Regions from separate parts of the Furfurilactobacillus rossiae genome, predicted to be linked through region 1. Evidence: predicted binding sites of a transcription regulator. Region 1 holds the regulator's gene; each other region holds the start of a gene.
The links. Region 1 encodes LexA, which represses DNA repair genes until DNA is damaged. Its sites were predicted from a motif close to CNAACANNTGTTNG; they were not measured.
Positions count from the first base shown of each region.

Region 2: a site for LexA is predicted at 1,488-1,501, ahead of LROSL1_RS11400 (DUF4870 domain-containing protein). Genes of this name have one in related genera too.
Region 3: a site for LexA is predicted at 2,683-2,696, ahead of LROSL1_RS03880 (replication-associated recombination protein A). Genes of this name have one in related genera too.

Region 1 covers NZ_CP040586.1:1,551,076-1,556,345, reverse strand. The annotation lists gene LROSL1_RS07410 (hydroxymethylglutaryl-CoA synthase) at 1-314, shown strand, start outside; gene LROSL1_RS07405 (hypothetical protein) at 531-1,187, opposite strand; gene LROSL1_RS07400 (hypothetical protein) at 1,387-1,635, shown strand; gene LROSL1_RS07395 (nucleoside 2-deoxyribosyltransferase) at 1,789-2,229, shown strand; gene lexA (transcriptional repressor LexA) at 2,453-3,082, opposite strand; gene LROSL1_RS07385 (DUF896 domain-containing protein) at 3,313-3,552, shown strand; gene LROSL1_RS07380 (YneF family protein) at 3,644-3,868, shown strand; gene LROSL1_RS07375 (ABC transporter ATP-binding protein) at 3,965-5,270, shown strand, end outside.
Region 2 covers NZ_CP040586.1:2,350,155-2,355,424, forward strand. The annotation lists gene LROSL1_RS11390 (LysR family transcriptional regulator) at 1-24, shown strand, start outside; gene LROSL1_RS11395 (nucleoside hydrolase) at 181-1,152, shown strand; gene LROSL1_RS11400 (DUF4870 domain-containing protein) at 1,758-2,075, shown strand; gene LROSL1_RS11405 (ECF transporter S component) at 2,126-2,734, shown strand; TPP riboswitch at 2,855-2,944, shown strand; gene LROSL1_RS11410 (ECF transporter S component) at 3,079-3,663, shown strand; gene LROSL1_RS11415 (ABC transporter ATP-binding protein) at 3,702-5,123, shown strand; gene LROSL1_RS11420 (energy-coupling factor transporter transmembrane component T family protein) at 5,120-5,270, shown strand, end outside.
Region 3 covers NZ_CP040586.1:834,994-840,263, reverse strand. The annotation lists gene LROSL1_RS03885 (alpha/beta hydrolase family protein) at 1-1,222, opposite strand, end outside; gene LROSL1_RS03880 (replication-associated recombination protein A) at 1,330-2,667, opposite strand; tRNA gene LROSL1_RS03875 (tRNA-Gln) at 2,783-2,854, opposite strand; tRNA gene LROSL1_RS03870 (tRNA-Tyr) at 2,860-2,940, opposite strand; gene LROSL1_RS03865 (metallophosphoesterase) at 3,001-3,831, opposite strand; gene LROSL1_RS03860 (peptide MFS transporter) at 3,919-5,270, opposite strand, start outside.

The sequences.
Region 1 (5,270 bases):
GCTTGTTGTCATTATTAGCAAACGGTACATTGTCAGCTAATGCTCAGCTGGGCCTGTTTAGCTATGGCTCTGGTGCAGAAGGTGAATTTTACACAGCAACGGTACAGCCGAACTATCGGAACGGGTTTAATCGGGCCAAAATTGAATCATTACTCAATGCGCGTCAACGGGTATCTGTGGCCGAATATGAACAATTATTTAATGATCAATTACCAACTAACGGCAGTACCAAAAAAACGAACATTGCGGCCGATCCCGCGCGTTTTGTGCTTGCCGGCATTGATAATGAACAGCGTCAGTACCAAGCACATTAGTTGACGAGAAATTCCGTCAATAACTACAGTCGTAACTCAGATTAGTGCCACTGCGTCAATCGCAATGGATACGACTATACGATTTTGTGACCGATAAAGTCTAAAGCTCTCGTTAATTCGAGGGCTTTTTTGTTTGCAAACGAAAAAAGACCGCCCACAGGCAGTCATGATATCTGATTCTTTAGGAAGAATGGCAATAGCTAGTTCATAGGATGATTATTGTGCAAAATTAGTAGTGGCTTTCCCATTTGTTGCACTGAATAAGACCTTTCCAGATTGATCTGGGCTGACTAAAGTCAGTGTGTAATCGTCTTTAAGCGCCTTACTAACGTTTGCAGAAGAAGTGGCCAGATTCTTAACTAAAGTTGGCCAATGAGCCTGATCAGCTTCGGACGGTTGTTTTTCAAGTGCTTCCAGCGCTTTGACTGTATTTTCGTTCTCTGGTGTAATTGTGTAAGTTTTTTTGGCACGGTCAAAGGTGACTTTACCAAGCGTTGAAAAGGCCGAGTTAAGTTGTGTCGTCATTTGATCTTCGGCTGAAGATTTAGCGGCACTTTTTTGTTTAGCTGTCTGACCATTGATAACACCGCCAGTCGGGTTAAAGGTAGACGCAGCTTTTGCCAACGACGATTGAGCGGCCACTGATGTTTGAGATGACTGCCGACTAGCAGTTTGGGATGAAGATTGGTCAGCCGTTGTTTGGCTCTGATGGTGCCAGACGGGCAGTTTAACAATTCCAAATCCCGTGATCAAAGTGAAGATGACGACGAGTGCTGCCGCAAACTTCCAGGTACCATAGTTTTGAATCGAATTAAGTAAGTAAAAAATGGCCAGAATTAATGCAATTCCACCGAAAATGGCTAAAAAAATCATGAAGATAACCTCTTTTTCTCTATCGTGATGGTTTCTATTCTACCATTGCAACTGATGAATGAAAAAGCGATATCAATTATCCATAATAAAATTCGTATGATAATCATAAATAATATTATTGAAATTGGAGAAAACGTGCGTTACACTATCCATAATCGAAACACAGAGAAGAAGTGAATGATTTCAAGGAGGACCTATTATGACAGCAACTCTAGGCCAAGGTAGTATAGTTCGGTGTTCAAAATGCGATGATTTACAAAAGCCCTTTTTGGGTAAGGTGCTTGAACACTTAGCACATCACGTTATTGTACAAATTATTAATTTTGATCCGATTGATCGGTATATGGTAGATGTGTTAGATGGACAGGTGACATTAAGAACGGATCAAGTGCGTCCGTTAAGGATGATCAAAATTAATCCGCGATCCGAGAGAACGTCGCGTGGATAAAAGACCATTGTTCATATTTTTGACAACAAGTATCGAATTAATAAAGATTTGAGCATATATAAAGTTCCATTTGTGAACATAATCGAATTTTAATTGTATGATTGTTCATTTTTGTCGTATAATTAGTGCATCAATTCGAGGAGGAATCATCCTGTGAAATCTATTTATTTAGCCAGCCCTTTTTTTGACGATGACCAAATTGATCGTGTCAAACGTGTAGAACAGGCTCTAGCGGACAATAAAACCGTTGGTGATGTGTTTAGTCCACGAAAGTCTCAATTCCCTGAATTAACGTTCGGCAGCCCAGAATGGCAGTCGACAGCATACAAGCACGATTTGGATCATCTAAACGATGCTGACATTGTTGTCGCTGTTAGTGACTTTACAGAGGATTCCGTTGACAGTGGGACGGCCTTTGAAATTGGTTATGCCGTGGCCAAAGGTAAGACAGTAGTACTAGTTCATGAAAAAACGGGCCTAGTTAATTTGATGTTAGCTCAAGGCGCAAAAACATATGTTGAGCATGCTGAAGAATTGACGGCGCTTAACTTTGATCAATTGCCAGAGCAACGTTACGTTGGTGAAGTTCAGTAGAAGTGTCTGTCTAGGAAGCACTTGCTGTGGTAATGGCGATTTTTTTAATTAAGGTACAGCAAACAGTGAAAACAGGTTGATTTGTGCAGATTTAAGCCGTGAACAAATTATTGCATGTCATGTATGATGAGACGCGGCCTATGTAAGAAGTCAGACAAAAAACTGAGGTTTAACCACTTACTTGTGGTTAAACCTCAGTTTTTTTACTGCTACAATTTTGGAATTAATAAACCGAATCACGATAGAGGCCAACAACTTTACCTAAAATAGTGACATTATTTAAAATAATGGGGGCCATGTTATCGTTCTCAGGTTGGAGTCGATAGTGATCAGACTCTTTAAAGAAACGCTTGCAGGTTGCTTCATTTTCATCGGTCATTGCAATGACAATATCACCATTGTCGGCGTTTTGTTGACGTCGAACAATGACACGATCACCAGTTAGAATCCCCATATTAATCATACTGTCCCCACGAATGGTAAGCATAAAGAGATCGCCATCATATTCGGTTAGCTCCGGTGGAACCGGGAAGTAGTCGGTAGCATCTTGGACTGCTAGAATTGGTTCACCAGCAGCAACAACACCTAAGACCGGAATCTCATTTGGCGTCGTTGACACACCAAGCGTTTGCAAACCAGCATCTGTTAATTCAATGGCACGTGGTTTAGTGGGATCCTTAACCAGCAATCCCTTTTTTTGCAAACGATCAATGTGTCCATGAACTGTAGAAGTAGAGGATAAATCAACTGCCTCACCAATTTCACGAACGGTCGGCGGATAACCTTTTTCATTAACACGTTCATAGATAAAGCGGAGTACCGCAATTTGTTTGCTTTCGGAACTTCTTGACATGTTCGTCAACACCTCGTCTTAGTTTTGCGCAGCCGCGAACAAATGTGAAAACGTGTTCGTGGTGGGTCCGGTTAGCGGAGCTACGCGATTTCGATAGTTAAAACTTAGCACATTTTTCTCTCCTGGTCAAACAAATGTTCGCTTTGCTGCAAATCTTTTCCACTTTTCGACTTCTTCTTGTATAATGGTCAGTCGAAGCCTTGGATAAATGATAAGGAGGGGCAGAATTAATGGAATCAGAAAAATTACGTGCCCGGATTAATGAACTTGCTCATAAACAAAAGACAACGGGACTAACTGATGAGGAGAAAGCTGAACAAAAGAAACTGCGAGAGGCCTTTTTAGCTAACTTTAGGAAGGCGTTTCGCTCACAAGTTGAAATGATGCAGGTGTTCGACAAGGATGGTAAAGAAGTTACGCCAGAAAAAGTGAAGGATGTCCAACGAAAAAAAGGTTTGCGAGACGATTAATTTGCCTTTTTTGACATTAAAGGGTTTTCAAGCGCGTTGATGTTGTGTAATATTATTTAATGTAATTCATCTATGGAAGGAGGTTATTTCGATGTCAACAGGGTTGTGGATTTTAATCGTTATTTTAGCGGCAGTCGCCGGTGTTGTTGGTGGCTTCTTCTTTGCGCGCCGCTACATGCAAAACTACCTTAAGAATAATCCTCCGATTACTGAAGAAATGCTACGGACGATGATGCTGCAAATGGGGCAAAAGCCTTCTGAAAAGAAGTTGAAGCAAATGCTGTCAACCATGCAGAGTCAAGCACGAAAGAGCTAATTCTGATTAATGTAATTGATTAAAACGGGCTGGATTACTCCTGCCCGTTTTTTATATTCTTTTTTAAATTGTGTTATTGGAAAGTTGGTGACCTTGGTGTCGATTTTTAGAAAACTTGCTTGGTACTTTAAGGCTGAGCGACGAACATATTTTTGGGGTGTGATTGGTTTACTGCTAACCGCCTTACTGGGCATCATTCCGCCAAGAATTATTGGTATGTTGGTTGACCTAATGGATAAACGTACGCTGACTGCTGGAAAACTTGGTCTAGCACTTGGCGTCATGACCGTTACGGCCTTGCTTGCATATGCAGCCCGCTTTTTATGGCGGACGGCCATTTGGGGAGGTGCAGCTAATCTCGAACGAACACTACGAGAACGGCTATACTGGCATTTTATGCAAATGGATACCGCTTTTTATCAACGGTATCGAACTGGAGATTTGATGGCCCATGCGACCAATGATTTATCGGCTGTTCAACGTGTGGCTGGTGGCGGGATCCTTCAGTTTGCTGATTCCATTATCACTGGTGGTACCACATTGATTGCCATGATGATCATGGTTAACTGGCGGCTCACTATTTTAGCCGTCCTGCCGTTGCCGTTGATTGCGATTGTGGCTCGGTATGTGGGAACGAAAATTCACGTAGCCTTTGGCGAGTCACAGGCCGCTTTTTCTCGTTTAAACAACAAGGCACAAGAGAGTATTGAAGGTATTAAGGTTATTAAAACGTTAGGCCAAGAGAAACAGGATGAGGCAGATTTTGAGGGGCAGGTTCAGGACACCATCAAAATCAACCGTTATACCAACTTTTTGGATGCAATGTTCGATCCGTTGATCACGGTGATCATTGGTTTGTCATACGTGGCGACAATTGTCTTAGGCGGCCGATATGTAACAAGTGGGGTGATCTCGCTGGGACAATTGGTGACATTTATTGCCTATGTTGGGATGTTAGTTTGGCCAATGTTTGCGATTGGTCAACTATTCAACACTATGGAACGTGGGAATGCTTCCTACGACCGGGTTAACTTTTTACTGCATGAAAAGTCTAGCATCGTTGAAAAAACGGACGGGATTAAACAGCCAGCAACGGGTACTATCGATTTTGACGTCAAGGCATTTAATTATCCGGATGATAAGGAACCACGGCTAACTGACGTTGATTTTTCATTGTCTACTGGTCACACACTGGGCATTGTTGGCCGAGTTGGGGCCGGCAAGTCGTCCATTATTAAGTTGCTCCTACGGCAATTTGATGACTATCAAGGCGCAATCAAAATGGGTGGTCATGATATTCGCGATTACACGCTGGATGCTTATATTCGATCAATTGGTTACGTGCCTCAGGATAGTTTTTTGTTTTCAACGTCCGTAAAGGGGAACATTGCTTTTGCAAATC
Region 2 (5,270 bases), 800 kb from region 1:
ATCCCTGCTACTGATATTGATTAACCTTGTCACTGGTCTATTCGCATTTGGCCTGGACTAACTTAATAAGAAAATGAGAAATGAACGGTAGGACTTGAGTAAGGGCTTTCATTCGTCTATTATTGAGAGTGTAAATAGACACTTTCACAGTGTTAAATCTTATTTTTCGGGGGTTACAAGATGGCTACAAAGAAAATGATTCTTGATTTGGACACTGGTGTTGACGATGCCCTGGCTATTGCTTATGCGGTTGCTTCACCAGAAGTTGATCTGATTGGGATCGTTTCATCATACGGAAACGTACTGGTTGATAAATCAGCTGAAAATTCACTGGACCTATTGGAATTATTGGGTGCCACTGATGTGCCTGTCTTCTTGGGTGAATCACACTCAAGCACCACGGATCACTTTGACGTGATGGAAATCAGTCAAAAGATTCACGGTGTCAACGGAATCGGTGAAGTTAAGGTGCCAAAGGCCAAACGTGCCGTTGAATCTGAAGGCGCGGTTGATTTCATCATCGATGCTGCTCATAAATACGGTGACAACTTAATTTTGGTTCCAACTGGCCCACAAACCAACTTGGATGCAGCCATCACTAAAGACCCTGAAATCGCTAAGTTAATTGGTAACATGACCTTTATGGGTGGTGCTTTGACGGTTCCTGGTAACGTTACAGCCTTCACAGAAGCTAACATTAACCAAGATTCAGCCGCTGCCGACCGTGTCTTCCGTTCACCATTGAAGTCAACCATGGTTGGCTTAGATGTTACCCTGCGGACGCTGTTAACAAAGAAGGAAACACAACAATGGCGTGACTTAGGTACGGTTGCTGGTGAAAAGTATGCCGACATCACCGACTACTACATCGACGCCTACTACAACTTGGACATCGACAAAAACGGTTGTGCCATTCATGACCCATTGGCCGTTGGTGTTGCCATCGATCCTAGCTATGCTAAGTTGATCGATTTGAACATGAAAGTTACCCATGATGACCCAGCTAACCCTGCCGATGTTGGCCGTACAATCGGTGACACTGCACGTTTGAACGACCCAACAACCAACATGAAGGTTGCTGTGGATGTCGACAAGGACCGTTACCTCGCCCACTTCATGGACTTGTTAACCAACTTGTTCGCCAAACACTAAAATTAACTAACATCGCCTTGTGCGATATTAAATATCCGAAACGACTCCCCCTCAATTGGCGGAGTCGTTTTGTCTCACACATCTTCCTGTGAACCTGTAGCTTTAAACAGATCACTGCCCTTACGCCGATTGGAATCGCCGTTCCATGGGACCAGGTTCAACCTGCAAAACCAGCAGTTTTCACCTTCGATTCTGAGCCACAGTTCGTCTCAGAAGTCGTCCCACAACACTAAGCGGCCCAGTTCATGCCGCTAAGTGTTGTCGACACGGAACTCTGTTTTCAATCAGCTTCACTCCACTAGTGAAGCGCTAAAATACCAATGAAATAATGCGTACAAAACATCGTTTGAGAGTAAATGCTGTTCATGCGGAAATTTCGATCACGTTAGACATAGGCGTTAATATTGATACCGAGCCGTGAAAGTAACGTTAATTCGGGAGTGTGCCCGAATTTAGGTTGCGGACGGTCCCACGGCGGAGCGTATCAATATCGACAACCGTTCACACTATCTCGTAGACGGCCGATTCTGAACAAAACTTTTGGCGTGATCAAACGGGATAGCGTAAAATAAAAGTATTAATTTTATCAATACAGGAGAGGTATCATGACACATAAAATTTTAAGTGCCCTCAGTTACCTAAGCATTCTATTTCTACCCGTTTTATTTCCACTAGTCGTTTGGATTGCAGCCGCTGGACAACGCGATGTAACAACACATGCCGCACGTGCCTTCTGGACACAGTTATTGCCAACATTGATGGCTTTCGGAATTTTCTTCTTCGTGGCTGTTTACGGACTAACCATCGGACCAAACGCTGGGATGGGTTGGTTAACACTCCTTTTTATCGGAGCATTTGGTCTTGCGTCATTAGTATTGTGGTTTTATAACATCGTCATGGGCATTCGTGTCCTGCTCGACTAGACTGTTCATCCACGATTGAGGACTAAACTTTTATCCGAGAGGCTAACCATATGAAATCAAGTTCAAGCACAAATACCCGCAACCTTGTGTTGGCTGCGTTGTTTATTGCGATTATCATTGTTCAGGTTTTGGTACCCTTTTTAGGTTACATTCCCTTGGGACTCACTGCACTGGGCATTCAAATTTCAATCATTCAATTTACCGTCGCGATTGCCGCAATTGTCATGGGCCCATGGTGGGGCGGCCTTATCGGTGGCGTCTGGGGTCTAGCGTCACTCATTCAGGCTTGGACGACAGTCTACAACCTTGGTGCCTTCCTATTTCGTAATCCTGTCACCGCGATTTTGCCACGAGTAATGATTGGAATCGTCGTTGGGTACATTTTTCAAGAATTGGCGGTCAAACGACAACATCGTGGTTGGGCATTAACTTTGTCAGGCTTCATGGCTTCATTTACCAATACGGCGTTAGTTGTTATTTTCTCATGGATTACCATCGTAATGTTCCACATCTACTTTCCTGGTATTCCGCACAGTGGCACCTTCACGTGGATTTTATTATCACTGGTTGGCGTCAATGGAATTGCGGAAATGATTGCCGGCATCATTATTGTGCCAATCATCGGTGGAGCCATTTTAGCCGTTCGCCGCTCACGCTAATTAAGAGCTACGTTTGTTTGCTGACTAAACTTAAGCGTATTTTTAAACGTCGGTCGCTGACTTCTCACTAAGGTTTCATTTGAAATATGAACCGGTTTCAGCTAAGATAATTGCGTAATAACATTATATCTGGGGTGCCATTTGGCTGAGATAAAACCCATTGAACCTGATCCGGTTAATACCGGCGAAGGGAGATACGTAACCGGAATCCGTGTAAAAACGGGTTATTTTCAATACGGAAATACGACCTCTCACATCAGGCTCGACGATTGTGAGAGGTCTTTTTTTGCAATCATCGGGTTATTTTGCGGGCAAGCAGCATCCTCAACACGGAGGGAAAGGCAATGCAACAAAAAGCAGCACATTCTAACCGGTGGCATTTACGCGATGTCATTTTGATCACCATTACATCCATTTTTATGGGGATTATTTTCTTTGTCACAGGCTTTCTGTACAACGGACTGACACTAGCCCTAACGCCACTTGGTATGGCGCCGTTTGCAAACGACATTCTGTTGGGCCTGTGGACGATGGCCGGTCCGCTGGCAGCATTCATGTTGCAAAAGGTTGGTGCAGCAACGATTGGCGAGCTTCTCGCCTCAGCCGTTGAAGCCATTATCGGGGGTCAATGGGGCCCAAGTACACTGATTTCTGGTTTTGTTCAAGGTTTCGGGTCGGAACTTGGATTTACGTTCACCCTGTACCGCCGTTATGACATGGCGAGTTTATCGCTATCTGCCCTGACGACCGCGATCGTGACGTTTGCTTGGGACTTGGTCCGTTCCGGTTACGCCGCTTATCACCCGTGGATGATTGTCGCCTTGTTCATCACCCGCTTCATTTCCATGTGGGTCTTCGGCGCCCTGCTGGTTTCTGCAGTCACAAAGTTGCTTGACCGGTCACATTTATTGGACCGTCGTCACGCTTAATAAGCACCGCTAATTCTTAAGAAAAAGAGCTTGTCTGCATGTCAAAGATTAATTTGAACGATGTTACATTTCACTATGAACCCACATTACCGCCTGTCATCGAGCACCAAAACTTAGCGTTTGATGGCGGTACCTTTAACCTGTTGACGGGGCCGTCTGGCACTGGGAAATCCACGCTGCTCAAACTGATTGCCGGATTATATCCCGCATTTATGGGCGAAGCGACCGGAACTATCACGGTTAATGATCAGCCGGTAGTAGATTTGCCAGCTTCCAAACGTGCTCAACTCGTAGCGATGATGTTTCAAAATCCCAGTCAACAATTTGCGATGGAAACGCCACGCAATGAGTTAATTTTTACACTCGAGAATTTGCAAGTTCCCGCTGATAAAATGGACGCTCAGGTTAATGACGCACTGGATTTTGCTGGCGTCACGGATTTCGCTGACCGAAAGTTCACCTCATTATCCGGTGGAGAGCAACAAAAGGTCTCCCTAGCTGTGATTGTTGCGCTGAACGCTGAGGTCATCTTACTAGATGAGCCGTTTGCTAACATTGACCCAGATGCCCGTTTATTTCTGTTAACGCAACTGACCACATTAGTGAAAAAATACCACAAAACAATCATTGTCGCAGATCACGATTTATCCGATTATGAACCACTCATTGATCAACTGTATATTTTTGACGGTGAACGTCACCAAGTCCATCAAGCTGACTCCGGTGAGGCACAGACAAGATTCGCCGCTTTTGAACAACGCCAACATCAGCCTGCGCCCATTGCCCTACCAGCCGCTGAACTATCGCCTGAGTTCACACTAGATGGCTTCACAGTGGGCCACCAAGCACCACTCATTAACGATGCCAGCCTGAACATCCCCCAAGGCAAATTCGTTGTGCTCACTGGCGCAAACGGCACGGGCAAGTCAACACTGTTTGATGCACTGGTAAAATTGCAAACTTACACCGGTTCTCTCCAATGGCAAGGACAGGAAATCAGCAAATTGCGCGCTCGAAAATACGCACAATACGTTGCCCTCGTCTTTCAACAAGCCGCAAGTCAGTTTCTAACCATTACTGTAGCGGAAGAAATTGCGCTCAGCCTTAAATATCAGCAAACCGCAGCTTGGACGCAAAATCGTATTAACGCGACATTGGCTTCACTAGATTTATCTGGTCGCGATGATCAGGTCGTGTACTCATTAAGCGAAGGGCAAAAGAAAAAATTACAGGTCTTACTGATGTTGATTATGGATGTCCCCACACTGTTGTTAGATGAACCGCTGACTGGGCTAGACTTGGTTTCCGCTCACACCATCCTTAAACTATTACGCCATGCTGTAACGGAAGAGCATCATACAGTGTTGATGATTACACATCAACTCACTGATGTCAGTCAATATGCAGACTATCATCTTCATCTGAACAACCATCAACTTAGTTACGAGGCACGCCTATGAATCCAACAATTTTATTATGTCTTGTACTCTTTGTCGGTGTAGAAATCTCCTTCACTTCAGTCATTTGGGCAAACGTCGTTATCATCGCTATTTCTGTTTTGGTCATGTTGTGGCATCGTGCACCGCTTCTCTCTTATGTTCGATTGC
Region 3 (5,270 bases), 720 kb from region 1:
TAAACCGAAGCGGCTCTACTAATTGGTGAGTCGTTTCATAATGATGATTAGGATCAGTCAGGTCTCGTTCCTTGCCATCCTTCAATGCAATCGCTGAAAGTTTAGCAACTGTCGTCCAAGCAGACTGAGTGAAGAAAGCCTCGCCATGATCTGCAGAAATTGTAAAGTCAGTGACATGTCGCGGCCCTGATACGAGTTCTTGATGATCACTGAGTGAATCACCCAACGTGGCCATCATGATCCGTAACGTCCCCTGTGATAACTGGGTATAAACGTACTGTCGATCACTAACGAACGCCGCTACCCGACCACTAAGGTTTTGTTGGAAATCAGCATTCATAATCATGTCACCGACCACAACATCCTTATCCGGTGTTAGATCAGTTAGCTGTTGATCTGCGAAATGATAATTGTACAAATGTGAGGCAGAGATATTAGGAATCTCGTTTGTCGTTCCCCAAAGCAATAAATCGGTGTCACTCTCATTGAATCCAACTGGACTAAGTGAAGCTGCCATTAAGCTGCCAGTCAAAACGGTTTTTGCACCGGTTTCAGTGTCTAACGCGTATGTCAGTTCGCTAAAATCATTATCATCTTCTGGCTTTCCGGCCGTTGAATAGGTCAACAACCGCCCATCGTGAGATAGTGGGCCCATGGAAAACTTTTCCGGATTTTCAAATATTTCTGTTGCTGTTTTGTGACCGATGATCTGCTTCTTGATAACATAGCGTTCATCCTCAGCAAAATAACCGAGATCATTATCCTTATAAATTGTTTTGGTGTAGCTGATTGTCTGTGGTCGTTTAGGATCTGCCTTAGCTGGCCGTTTGCCATCTTTCTTAGGTGCGCTTTGATAGTATACGATTTGATGTTTGGCATCCCAGTCATAAGCACTGACGCCAAACTCATCAAACGTTATTTGAACTGGCGAACCACCAGTTAATGATTGCGCAAAAACCTGCCGCTGATGATTCGGATCTTCGCTGGTAAACGTCAGTACGCGCTGATCATCACTGATTGCTAGCGCATTATCCTTGCCAGACAACGTTCCCCACGTTGTCGTTGCGTGCGTATGTAAATCAAACCGTTGGATAGATGTTGCATAATCGTCTTCCTGTTCGCGCATCTGCGTTTGCAAGAAAAAGACTGCATCTGATGTCGCAACGGGTTGTGCAAGTGAAACTAACTTATACAAATCTGTGACCGCCACTGGTTGAACCATATAATCGCCTCATTTTTTATTGGTTACACTTGCAGTTATTATAGTGCTTTTAAGTCATTAACCAAACAATTAGATTACTTAAACTGTGAATCATTAATATCATCTAGCTAACCATTTAGATGATCATCGTGTTCGGCATGCCACTCACGAATCTGCGCCAAACGCTCTGCAAACCTCTTTTCAGAACCTTGGGTAGTGGGCTGATAATAAACGTGACCAATCAAATTGTCTGGCATCGTTTGTAGTGTTGTCAGCTTATCCTTCGTATCGTGAGCATACTGATAACCCTCGCCATAATGCAAGTCAGCCATCAACTTGGTTGGCGCATTGCGAATCTGTAAAGGAACTGGTTCAGCCATAGAATGCAACGCATCATGTTTGGCGGCTGAATAAGCCGTATAAATCGCATTGGATTTCGGTGCCATCGACAAATAAACCACCGCCTGAGCCAAATTAACGGTACACTCTGGCATTCCGATTAGATGAGACGCCTGATAGGCTGCCACCGCAATTTCTAAAGCTCGTGAATCGGCCAAGCCAATGTCTTCACTAGCAAATCGGATTAACCGACGGGCAACGTACAGCGGATCTTCGCCACCCTCCAACATGCGTGACAGCCAGTAAAGTGCAGCATCCGCATCAGAGTTTCGCATTGATTTATGCAATGCGGAAATAATATTGTAGTGTTCATCACCCTTTTTGTCATACATTAGGGATTTTCGGGATACTAACTGGGCGACATCGTCTTGATCGACCGTTGTTACCTCACCCACTTGCTGTCCATTCAACACAGCCATTTCTAGCGTGTTTAAGGCCACCCGGGCATCTCCGTTGGCAAAGTCCGCAATTGCCCCAATCGTTTGATCACTAATATGAATTTTTTGTTTGCCAAAGCCGCGATCGTCATGAAGCGCCTGATTTAGCAACTGAATTAAATCGTCATGCGTTAACGGCTGAAGCACAAAAACCTTGGTTCGAGACAATAGCGCCGAATTAATTTCAAATGATGGATTTTCTGTCGTAGCACCAATCAAGGTGATGCTTCCCTTTTCAACAAATGGTAAGAAAGCGTCTTGTTGCGCCTTGTTAAATCGATGAATTTCATCTACAAACACAATTGTGCGTTCGCCAATTTGTCGATTGCCTTCCGCTTCTTCCATAACCTGACGGATTTCTTTGATACCACTGGTGACTGCACTGAAGTTTATGAAACGGGCCTGCGTTTTATTCGCAATAATCCGGGCTAAAGTCGTTTTCCCCACACCCGGTGGTCCCCAAAAAATCAGTGAAGAAACCGCGTCGTCATCAATAAGTTGACGCAACACTTTGCCATGTCCAAGTAACTGTTGTTGCCCAACAAACTCTGCTAGCGTTTGAGGGCGCATTCTGCTTGCTAATGGTTGATTTGCGTCATTTTGATCAAAAAGTGATGTTTGTTCTGTCATAATTTATCCTTTTTTCAAACGTATGTTCGCATATAAGAATACCATAGTTATCCCTATAACGTAAAGAAGCAGGTATCACCTTTAACGGTAATACCTGCTTCTTTACGCTATATAATTGGGATAGCTGGATTCGAACCAGCGCATGACGGAGTCAAAGTCCGTTGCCTTACCACTTGGCTATATCCCAATAAATGGCGGAAGTTGGATTCGAACCAACGAACCTTTCGGGGCGGTTTTACAGACCGCTGCGTTTAGCCACTTCGCTATTCCGCCGTTCCTGACAACTTTTTTATTCTAACGAAAATTTCCATTGAATTCAAGCGTAATCAGGAATTATTGTAAGTTCAAAATTCTTAGTCGGGTTTGCCATTCACTCATAAAATCAGCATGGCGCCATTCTTGCAAACGGTGCGTGTTGTAGCCAACAGACTGATTAAAGTAGGTCACATGGTCAAACGTTCGTGGTTCAGGTTTAATATGCAGATGACCAAACTGCGCGTAAACAACGCGTCCCTTGGTCAAGACATCGCCGAGGCGACGACTACCATACATTGCATTTGCCATGTTCCAAAAACGATTATCATCAGTAATCCGCGTATATTCAGCCCGTGGCACGAAATGCGTGACGTACAAAACACGTTTGCTAGCCACTGTGGCATCCAAAAGTTGATTAGTCGTCTGCTGTAAGACCACATCTTCTCTTTCTGGATCCGTCATTGGCTGTTCAATGACACCATCAAACCAATAAGCGCGTTTCCACTGAGCAAAGTCAGCGACAGAGCGTTCGTTAAACAACTGGCTGGCAAAGGTATAGTCATACCACCCATTATTACCGACAATCCGCCAATCAGTCCCTGGAATATCAACAAACTGATTGTGCAGATAATGTGCGTTAATTCTGGTTTCAAGCTCGTCATACGTCACTCCGGCAGCCATATCATGATTACCAGCCAAAAAGTAAACTTCCGTTTGGCTGCCCAGTTCATGTTGTAATACATCAACATAGTGCACGGTCTTCGTAAAATCATTAAACGTGTCGCCTGCAATAATATAATACTTTACCTTTAAATCGGCTAATACTTGAGCCTGATGTTTCAATAGTTCATTGCTATCCAGTTGATTAACATCGAAGTGATTATCACTGGTCAGGGCCACACGTACCATCGTTTATCTTCACCTTCTAAAAAAATGTGCTCAACAGCTGTTGAGCACATTTTAGCACAAACTTATTTATGATTACGTTTTAGACTCTTAATCCTGGGCAATCTCGACATCTTTCATAAGGCCAAAGATTGGCTTACGGAAGGCAAACAGTACAAGTCCCAAAACAACGCTGACGGCCCCTATAATCAAAAAGTAGGAAACTTCAGTATCACTCGTGTAGAAACGAACGATTTGTGCGTTGACGGCTTGACCAGCAGCATCAGCCAAGAACCACATACTCATCATCTGTGAACGGAAGGCGTTTGGTGCAAGGCGAGTTGTAACAGACAGTCCGATTGGTGAAATCAGCAGTTCAGCGATTTCAACAATCGCCCAACTTCCGATCAACCACAAGATGGAAACACGACCAGAAGTGCCTTCAAGCCATCCAGGTAAAGCCATGAACAGGTATGAAATACCGGCAATTACCAATCCATATGCAAACTTAGTTGTGGTGTTAGGCTGACGTTTGCCCAACTTTGTCCATAAAATGGCAAAGAATGGTGTATATAACATGATAAATGCAGGGTTAAGTGACTGGAAGTACGCAGCTGGCATTGTCCAACCACCAATCTGCAAGTTAGTCCGTTGTTGTGCAAACAGTGCCAAGACAACAGAGCCTTGTTCTTCAATAGCCCAGAACAACATTGCAGCAATGAACAGCGGAATGTACGCAACCACGTGACGACGTTCGTTCTTCGTCACCTTGCGACTCGACAACATGATAATGAAGTAAACCACTGGCGTTGCAACGGCAATAATACTAATCAACAAAATGACGTTCTTAAGGTTCAATGCATCCATTAACTTCATTAAAACAAGCACTAGAATCAATGCAACGACGCCGAGTCCCCAACGAACAGCTAATGGCTTGATGTCATCACGTTCGATTGGATCTGATGGATACAAACCATCTTTGCTTAGATACTTACGACCATCAATCCAGTACTGCATCAGTCCAAAGAACATCCCAATAGCAGCCAAGGAGAAACCGAGGTGGAAGTTAACCTTTTCACCCAAGGTCCCAACAATATATGGTGAGAATAAACTCCCCATGTTGATTCCGAAGACGAAAATGTTAAATCCAGCATCACGACGACGATCTTCAGTCGTGTATAAAGCACCGACCATTTCCGATACGTTTGGCTTTAACAACCCAGTACCAACAACAATCAACGCAATGGATGCAAACAATGCCGTTGCACCAGCCGGAATGGCCAGCGCAATGTGCCCAAACATAATCAGGACACCACCCATGAACACCGTGCGACGTGGTCCAAAGACACGGTCACTCAAAAATCCACCAAGTACACTGGATAAATAAACAAGTGATCCATAAATGGCCATGATTGAACTTGCAGTAGCCTGGCTAAAACCTAAACCACCCTTATCAATGGCAA